Regions from separate parts of the Neobacillus terrisolis genome, predicted to be linked through region 2. Evidence: riboswitches for the same ligand, from Rfam matches in the RefSeq annotation. Region 2 holds a riboswitch; the other holds the start of a gene.

Region 1 (4,640 bases), on a different contig from region 2:
CCTAGACCTGTTCCTTTTTCTTTTGTTGAGTAGTAGGGCAGACCGATGTTTTCCATTTGCTGAGGCGTCATTCCTACCCCGTCATCTTCAACGATGATTTCTACCTGCTGGTCGATCATGGAAACCTTCACTTTTACATACCCATTTGGACGGGCTGCTTCAATCCCATTCTTAATTAGATTCACAAGCATTTGCTGGAATCGTCCGTTATTGCCCATAACATAAGCGTTAACACAAGCATCAATAGTTATATTCACACCATTTATCGTTGCATAAGAAGTAAGCGTATCGACGGATCGCGTAGCAAGTTTGGTAATATCCAACACCGCATGCTGCTCCAATTCTGGATTTTTCCCTAAACTTAGATAATCAGAAATAATCGCATTTGCTCGATCAAGTTCATCCAGGCATAGTTGGAGTTGGTTTTTTTCATTTATATTTATATTTTTTGAAGCTGACAGTAATTGAATAAATCCACGGACGCTCGTCATTGGGTTTCTAATTTCATGGGCTACACTTGCTGCCACCTGTCCAACCACTTGTAATTTTTCGTTTTTTTGAATTTCTTTTACTAAATCCTGCTTTTCTTGATAGGACTCCATCAAATGGACAGCGAGCCATAAAGTTATCGCATTTGTTGTAACAAATCCTATATTGATGAAAAGCCTACTCGTTGTTAATGATTTATCTAATAGGATAGTTCCAAAAACCGGGATTAAGCTAGATAAAATGATAAGAAAAAGGATTGAAAAGAGAATCTTCTTCTTTCGTTCCCATTTTAAATAGTAGCTTCGGAATCTCCAAATCACCAGGCTTCCTAATAGCAATACGATAAAAGCAGGGATCATTCCGTCACCACCTACAAAGAAGCGAACCACCACATAAAAGGTTGTGACAAAAATACCTACTGCTTTTCCTCCATAAATGAAACCTAAAAACCACGGAACCATTCGCAAATCTAGAAAAACCCCGTCATCTATTTTTATAGCAAAAGCTAAACACAATCCCATTGTAACCGTAAAAACCATTCCCCAATAAAAGGACTCTTTTTCTTCTAATTTACGATTGTTTAATAGAGCCTGATGTAAAATGATCGGGAATAAAACCATTAACATTTGTAGCAATATATGATCAGAATGCAATTCCATCTGTTACCCTCTTTTATTACCTGCTATATTTTAGTTGTTTCTTATATCATACTTTGTTTTGTATGGTAATAACATAGTATTATTTTACAGTGATAAAAAACATACTAATTCCCTAGGGTTGGATTAAAATCCATGTAGAATTTCCTCAATACAGTTCAGGGTATGCCGGAATTTGTCGACTAAATTTCATTTCGTTGTTCTTTATATCGAATATAATAGATATATAGGTTTTTACATATACTAGTGGCCACTAAAGTATAGGTGTATAGCACTATATAATTAATCGTTTTAATATTCTACTGAATTTGATACGAATGTACTATCAAATTTTATTCGGCCATTGGAGGATTCAGTGGCACCTGACAACTTAAAGGGGCGTAATGATGCTTAGCCTTTATTTGGACACTTGGGCTTAGTGGAGCGAGTAGTGTAACCGACCCTCTTACCTTTATTAAGAGGAGGATTTTAAAATGAAAAAAAGCTATATTAATATTTTAACGAAAAAGGCGCTTTACACAACTGCTGCAATTGCTATTTCTGGTATACTGCCAGCTACCTCAGTATTAGCTCATGGAGAATTAGTTGCAAATGAATTTGTCGCTCAAGAGAACACTGTTATTTCAGGTAAACCAGGTGAAACAATAACTGTACCTGTTCAAATAGAGCTTGTCCCAGATGGTGGCGGGAAAGAACCAGCAACAGATGCTGCTACGGTTACAGTTAACCTTGGCGGACAAACTCAACATAATAAAACGTTGGAGTTTGCAGCCAGTGAATTTAATACTCCAAAAATTATTGATCTTAAATACACGATTCCGGAAGGTACCACCCCTGGTCCACTTTCCCTGGAGGTTATTATGACTTCAAACGTTACAACAGGAAACAATCAGGTTTGGAATAAAGATAGAGATTACGTTACGATTCAGGTTGTTGCAGACTCACCAGCTCCAGCAGATACAACTGCTCCAATCTTAACTTTAGTAAATTCAATAAATGGCATTTTTAATGCTGCTTCACTGCCTGCGGGTTTTGAGTTTTCTTTAGATGAGTCTAGTGAAGTTTTTGTTAATGGTGAATCAAAAGGTTTCTTTGACGTTGGAACACACAGCTTGGCATTACCAACTCCAATTCAAGGATTAAATACCGTAACTTTATTTGCTGTTGATGCTGCAAAGAATAAAAGTGAAGAAGTAAGCTTTTCCTACATGTATGATTCGATTGAACCAGTTGTGACTGGTGCACCTGACAGTTCCCCAAATGAAAATGGATGGTATAACAAGGATGTAACGGTAACCTTCACTGCTGAGGACGAAGAAGGTGGATCAGGCGTTGATGAAAGTTCTGTTAGCGCCCCTGTTACAGTTACTGAAGACGGTACTCATGAAATTATCGGAACCGCTAAAGATTATGCAGGAAATACAGGTTCTTCCGATCCGATTACAATTAAGTTTGATAAAACAGCTCCGGTCTTTGAAGGGATTGAAAATGGCAGGGCCTATAAGCTAAACCAAGTGGTAAATTGGACTGCAAGTGATGCAACATCTGGCCTTGCTTCTGAGGAAAGCGGAACACTCGATACGAGCACAGTTGGAGAGAAATCTATCACTGTTAAAGATCAGGCTGGTAATGAAATTGAGATTCACTATACTGTTGAATACGATTTCGGTGGAGTGCTTCAACCAATCAACCAAAATGGGACAAGTATTTTTAAAGCTGGCAGCACAGTGCCTGTGAAGTTTCAGTTAAAAGATGCGAACGGGGCGTTTGTTACGGATGCTATTGCTTCGATTTATTACCAAAAAATTAGTACCGATGCAAGCGGAGTAGAGGAAGCCATTTCAACAAGCGCTGCCACAACTGGAAATTTCTTCAGATATGATTTAAATGACAACCAATATATCTTCAATCTAAGTACAAAAGGCCTAACATCCGGCACTTACCAACTATCCATTACACTGAACGACGGCCAAACCTATAATGTGCAAATTGGTTTGAAATAGAGGGACGGTTTTTGTGATTCATTTTTCGATGTCCACTCCCTAAGAAAAGGAACTTTTCCTCAATGAGGATGTACATAACAAATAGGCCCCCTCATCAAATAAGGGGGGCCATTTGTTATTTTGTTTGTTACTTATGCGTATTTTATCCCTGCAAGCTTAATATTGTTTTTATCACTTGACCCGCAAGGTGTTACTGCGTAAGTCATTTCACATTTTGGGCAATTCATAATTACTTTTTCTAATACAAATGTTTCTCCGCATTCACATGTAATTTCATGTGCCACATCTGGAGCAAAGTTTTCTTTCCCCTTTTCCTTCACATGATCCACAATAGCTTGTCCATCTTTTAATTTTGAACTGCATCCACAACTCATCTGTATCCCTCCATGTTACATTTTTACTTCAAAATGATTAATTTTAAGATAGCATAGAGGCGTGGAAATCAATATACCAAAAGTCACAGTTTAGTCATTCACTATACCCAGTATTCACGAAAATTTACCAAAATCAAAAAAGCTGACCATAAATGTAGTTTCTTACATTTAGGTCAGCTTCATTTTTTAGTCGTAAGAACGCTCAAAATTGAATCAGGAGAACCGTCCCCCTGTGTCAAACAGGTGATTAGATGATTCGGGCTGTTACGATGCCTTCGATTTGGTTGATTTTTTGTTCAAGGCCAGGGATGACGTCGCCGTTTACTTTTTCGTCAATGTCGATCATTGTGTAAGCGTAATTGCCACGGCTTCTGTTTACCATGTCAGCGATGTTCAAATCATAGCCTGAGATAGCAGCTGTAAGCTGTCCAACCATGTTTGGAACGTTTTTGTGGAATGCAGCGACACGGCGTTTACCTGTGTAATCAAGGTAAGCATTCGGGAAGTTCACTGAGTTTTTGATATTTCCTGTTTCAAGGAAGTCCTTCACTTGACGTGCAGCCATAATTGCGCAATTTTCTTCTGATTCAAGTGTTGATGCACCAAGGTGTGGAATTGGCACAACATTTTTCATTGTTAACACATTTTCGTTCGGGAAGTCAGTGATGTACTTTGCAACTTTTCCATCTTCTAGTGCAACAGCCATGTCAATTTCATTTACCAGTTCACCACGAGAGAAGTTCAAAATCGTTACTCCATCCTTCATGATGCTGAATGTTTCTTTATTGAACATTCCTTTTGTATCATTTGTTAAAGGAACGTGAACAGTAATATAATCGCAGTTCGCAAATAGTTGTTCAAGTGTCATCGCGCGTTGGACGTTGCGAGATAGATTCCATGCTGTATCAACAGAGATGAATGGGTCAAAACCGATTACATCCATATCTAAATCTAGTGCATCATTGGCTACAAGTGCACCGATCGCACCTAAGCCGATTACACCTAGAGTTTTACCCTTAATTTCTTTACCAACAAATTGTTTTTTGCCGGCCTCAACAAGCTTCGGAACCTGGTCGCCTTCACCTTGTAAATTCTTAGTCCAAGCAACTCCCTCGAAT
Region 2 (4,640 bases):
CAACGACCCAACCGGTTTAAATAATCATTGGGTAAAAGGTGTAAATAATTACTTCCATTCATTTATTTCCTAATATAACTATAAGAGGGTGTCCCAAAGCTTATGCTTTTGGGACATCCTCTTTTTTTTAAGGAGCAGAGTTCCTTAACGAATATTACTTAATGACTTTGACTGTTTTACTTCCTACCACAACTTGGCCATCCATTACCACACGTAATTCTAAAAGCTCTTCACTTTCATCCCAAACAAAATCTTCTCGGTTGAATTTGAATTGACCTTTTTTAGCTTGGTTTTCTAAGCCTTTTGTGCCTTTAAGAGCTGGGATATTATTTAAAGTAACCTTTGATAAGTCAACATTTGAGAAAGTTAGACCTTTTGGTAATATTACTTGTACCATAAATTCGCCTTTATTCCCGTTGATTACCTTTGGTAAAACTTCAATTGTTGCCTGAATGAAAGTAGATACTGTTTTTTCTACAACCGTCACTAAACCAGCTTGATCGATTGCTGTTATTTTAATAACATATTCTCCAGGTTTATCAAAGCTAACCTTTCCAGTAGTGTTTAAAACACCGTTCACTTCGACAAAGGTTTCTTTAATTCCTGATAAACTATCTACTCCTTCATAGTTTAAGTCTAGAACCGTTCCTAAAGAATATTGGCTGTCGATGCTTGCGCTGATGGTTGGAGCGGTTTTATCTATTTTTACAGTAATTTGTTTTGCTTCCTCAACATTTCCAGCATTATCGATACTGTAGAATGTAATGTTATGAACACCTTCTGCTTCCAGAGTGAAGGTCGTTCCTTCGGTGAATTCAGAGCCATTAATAGAATAATAGGTCGATTTTACTCCACTTAATTCATCACTGGAGGATAGTTCTACATTAACTATATCTGAATACCATTTATCCTCTACATTGCTTGCTGTAGTTGGAGCAGTTTTGTCCACTTTTACCTCAATCGTCTTCTCGCCTTCAATATTGCCGGCATAGTCGACACTATAGAAGGTAACAGTGTTTACTCCTTCTTGATCAACGATGAAGCTGGTTCCTTCTTTTAATTCAGAACCATTCACAGAATAATAGGTTGTATAAACACCAGAAAGGTCGTCGACTGCTGTTAACTCAACAAGGACATCGTGGTTATACCAATCTACATTTGTATTAGCAGATGTGACTGGTGCATGGTTGTCCACTTTTACCTCAACAGTCTTAGCTTCCTCAAAATTACCAGCATTATCAATACTATAGAATTGAATGGTATGAACCCCTTCTTCGTTCAGTGCAAAATCTGTGCCTTTAACAAATTCTCCACCATCAACGGAATAGTAAGTTGCCTTCACACCAGAAAGCTGATCGACTGCAGTTAATTTCACATTGACATTTGTGTTATACCAATAGTCAGCTGTATCAATCGTTGTGATTGGTGCTTCCTTATCGATTTTAACTTGAACTGTATTAACTCCTTCAACGTTTCCAGCATTATCGACGCTATAGAAAGAGACGGTATGAATACCAGCTTCGCTTATAAGCAATTCGGTTCCTTCCACAAACTCTCCATTATCAACAGCATAAAAAGTGCTCTTTACGCCGCTTAAGTCGTCTGTTGCATTAAGCGTTACAGCAACATCAGAATTTGACCAGTCTAGAGTCGGTTCGGCTACTGTAACTGGTGCTGTTACATCCGTAGGGGTTGGTGCACCAATTTCAACAGGGATTTCTGCGTATGCAATCGACTCTGTTCCATCCGCTGTAACAGGAACAACAACATAGACATAAGAGCCTTCTTCTTCCTCTTTTACGGTAAAGCTTGTATCAGATGCTCCTCCTACTAGGATTCGTTCACCGTCAACTACTTTATAAACATTATAGAAGCTTGCTTCCGGTACTTCTTCCCAAGCAAGCGTTACTTCATTTCCGTTTACCGCTGGTTCGGCTGGCTTTGGTGCATCCAATAGCGGCTTAACCTCCGCAACGACAATATTGGAATAGCCTGATTTACCAAAACGGTCCGATTTAGCAATTACAGTATATTCATGATTGCCTTGTTCTAAATTTGAAACATAGTAGGAGGTTTTATCCGTTGTTGTGATTAATTGCGGTTCCCCATCTACAATTTTGTAAATCTCGTATTCTGTTGCATACGGTACAGACGACCATCCAATCAAGCCACTATTATTCGTATCCATTAATAAAGAAATTTTAGGTGCCTGCATTTGAGGAAAGTCTACCGTAACGGTAAATGGTTTTGCAGGTGATTCACCAAACCGTTCACTAACGGAAACTAGTTCAAATGTATAATCGCCTTCTGGAAGATTACTTAAATAATGAGAACGGTTTGAAGTGGTCGTAAGTAATTCCTTTTCACCGTCTTTAACTAGATACAATTTATATTGATCTGCATATGGTGCAGCAGACCACATTAATAACAAGTCATTTCCGTTATAAAAATACGGATAAATTTGTTCAGGTGCATTGATGACTGGATAAACGACATTAACTGCCGTTTTACTTCCTACTGTTGTCTCCCCGTAACGGGCATTATAAGCAGTCACCTCAAAAACATTTTCACCAGCAGGTAAGCCAGAAATGTATTGCTTTAACTCCGTTGTTGTTGCAACTAATGTTCTTTCACCATTAACAAGCTGATACACTTTATATGATTCAGCAAAAGATACCGCCTGCCATCTTAACAACACATTATTAATATCATTAATATAGGCATTTAAGCCGGCTGGAGCAGCCATTTCCGGAAAAACAATGTTTACAGCAACAGAGCTTGGCGCTGATTCTCCGAATTGGGTATTGTAAGAAGTGACTTCATAAACACGATCACCTTCTGAAACATTAGCATAATATTGACCAGTTTTCGTGGTTGTAGTTAATAATTCCCTTATACCATTTTTAACTTCATAAATCTTGTAACCTGTTGCAAATTCTGTTGCATTCCACTTTAATGTAACGTCATTGCCATTTGTGATTGTTGAAGTCAATCCACTAGGTGATTGCATAACAGGATATTTAATCACAACGGGTAAATAAGCTGAAAGAGGAGACTCTCCGGTACTATTAACGGCAGTTACCGCATAGGTATGAGTTCCTTCAGTAACACTTGTTAAATACTTATAATTATTGGTTACTTGGAATAATAAAACTTTTTCTTCGTCCTTAATTTCATAAACCCGGTAGTTTGTCGCACCGGTCACCGCATCCCATCTCAACAATACATTATCTACTCCATCTGGATAGTAACGTAAATTGAGCGGTGCTGTTAGATTACTTGCAGCAAATGCCGAAGTAATCGGTAATACTAACTGCAAAAACAGGATGGCTAAAACAAAAATAGCTAATTTTTTCCTTATTAATCGCATACCTTTTCCTCCTATTAAAATGTGAAAAGCATTTGCGAAAAAGGCACTCTATTGTGGCAGCCCGGCTGACATACTAGAAAGGTTAGTCCCGCAGCTTTGCGTCTTACAGTTTCCCGTAATTTGCCCTTTTTCACTTTCTAAGGAAATCAAAGTTCCACATCACTCCTTTCCCCAAAATACAGGGTAAAAAGAAGTCCCTTTTTCTAAGAGACTTCTTTTTCATTTGAGTAAATAGAGTAATTAGAGTGTTAGGCTATTAACCACGAAGTAACTGTAATACACCTTGAGGCTGTTGATTAGCTTGCGCAAGCATCGATTGTGCAGCCTGAGAAAGGATATTATTCTTCGTGAATTGCATCATTTCTTTCGCCATGTCAACGTCTCTTAATCTAGATTCTGCTGCTGTTAAGTTTTCAGATGAAGTACCAAGGCTGTTGATCGTGTGCTCTAAACGGTTTTGGATTGCCCCTAATTTAGAACGCTCAGAGGATACTTTACCAATTGCACCATCTAACACCTTTAATGCGTCTTCAGCACTAACTTCACTCATTAGTGAAATGTTTACGCCGTCTTTCTTAAGCCCTAAAGCTACTGAATCCATCGCATTAATGCCAATTTCCAATGTTTGTCCAGCGTTCGCACCTACATGGATTGATACCGTATTGTTAGAAGATCCTACTGTAATTGTTGAAGTAGAAGCAGCTGCGATCGTATCTTTAAATGACAATTGTAAATTTGAAACTTCCACAACAGAGTTGGAACGAACAGCAATTCTGCCATCTCCAGTTCCAGCAGCAGCGTCTCCATTGATATCAACTTGTGCGATGAAGTCATTTGCATTTCCGGCAACTTGAAGTTGTTCTAGTCCACCATTTAGACCACCGTTCATTTCAGTGTTAAAAGAAGAACGGTCGATTCCCTCTGAAGATTTTGCATTAATCGTTAATGCGCTAATATCATTGGCAGCTCCTGATTGACCTGAAATGACCATTGCATTAGCAACGGAAGCTGATCCATCTAGACCCTCAGCACCTGTTCCAAGAGAAGTGAAATCTCCTGGTGCTGCACTCATCGATACGTCAGCTGCACCTAATGTGTTTTTAACAGAAGACATAAAGTCGTCTAGCGTGCTTTCTGCGGTAACAACATACACAGAAGTTTTTACTTCACCACCAACAACAGCAGATAGAGTGATTTCGTCGCCAACCTGCAAACCATAGTTTGAAATTCCGTCACCAAGATCAGTCATCTTCGTTCCACCCGTTACTGG

What was found. A riboswitch is a leader RNA that binds a small molecule or an ion and turns the genes downstream of it on or off. The one in region 2 is predicted to bind cyclic di-GMP.
Region 1: it holds a riboswitch for cyclic di-GMP, as region 2 does, so the genes downstream of both, ACI48O_RS17110 (PxKF domain-containing protein) here and ACI48O_RS15530 (OmpL47-type beta-barrel domain-containing protein) in region 2, are expected to answer to the same signal.

What each region holds. Positions count from the first base shown of each region.
Region 1 is NZ_JBKFGH010000027.1:126,376-131,015, forward strand. It holds gene ACI48O_RS17105 (ATP-binding protein) at 1-1,148, opposite strand, end outside; cyclic di-GMP riboswitch class II at 1,513-1,596, shown strand; gene ACI48O_RS17110 (PxKF domain-containing protein) at 1,619-3,148, shown strand; gene ACI48O_RS17115 (hypothetical protein) at 3,280-3,522, opposite strand; gene ACI48O_RS17120 (phosphoglycerate dehydrogenase) at 3,770-4,640, opposite strand, start outside.
Region 2 is NZ_JBKFGH010000024.1:84,211-88,850, forward strand. It holds gene ACI48O_RS15525 (glucosaminidase domain-containing protein) at 1-73, shown strand, start outside; gene ACI48O_RS15530 (OmpL47-type beta-barrel domain-containing protein) at 155-3,370, opposite strand; cyclic di-GMP riboswitch class I at 3,423-3,505, opposite strand; gene ACI48O_RS15535 (flagellin N-terminal helical domain-containing protein) at 3,627-4,640, opposite strand, start outside.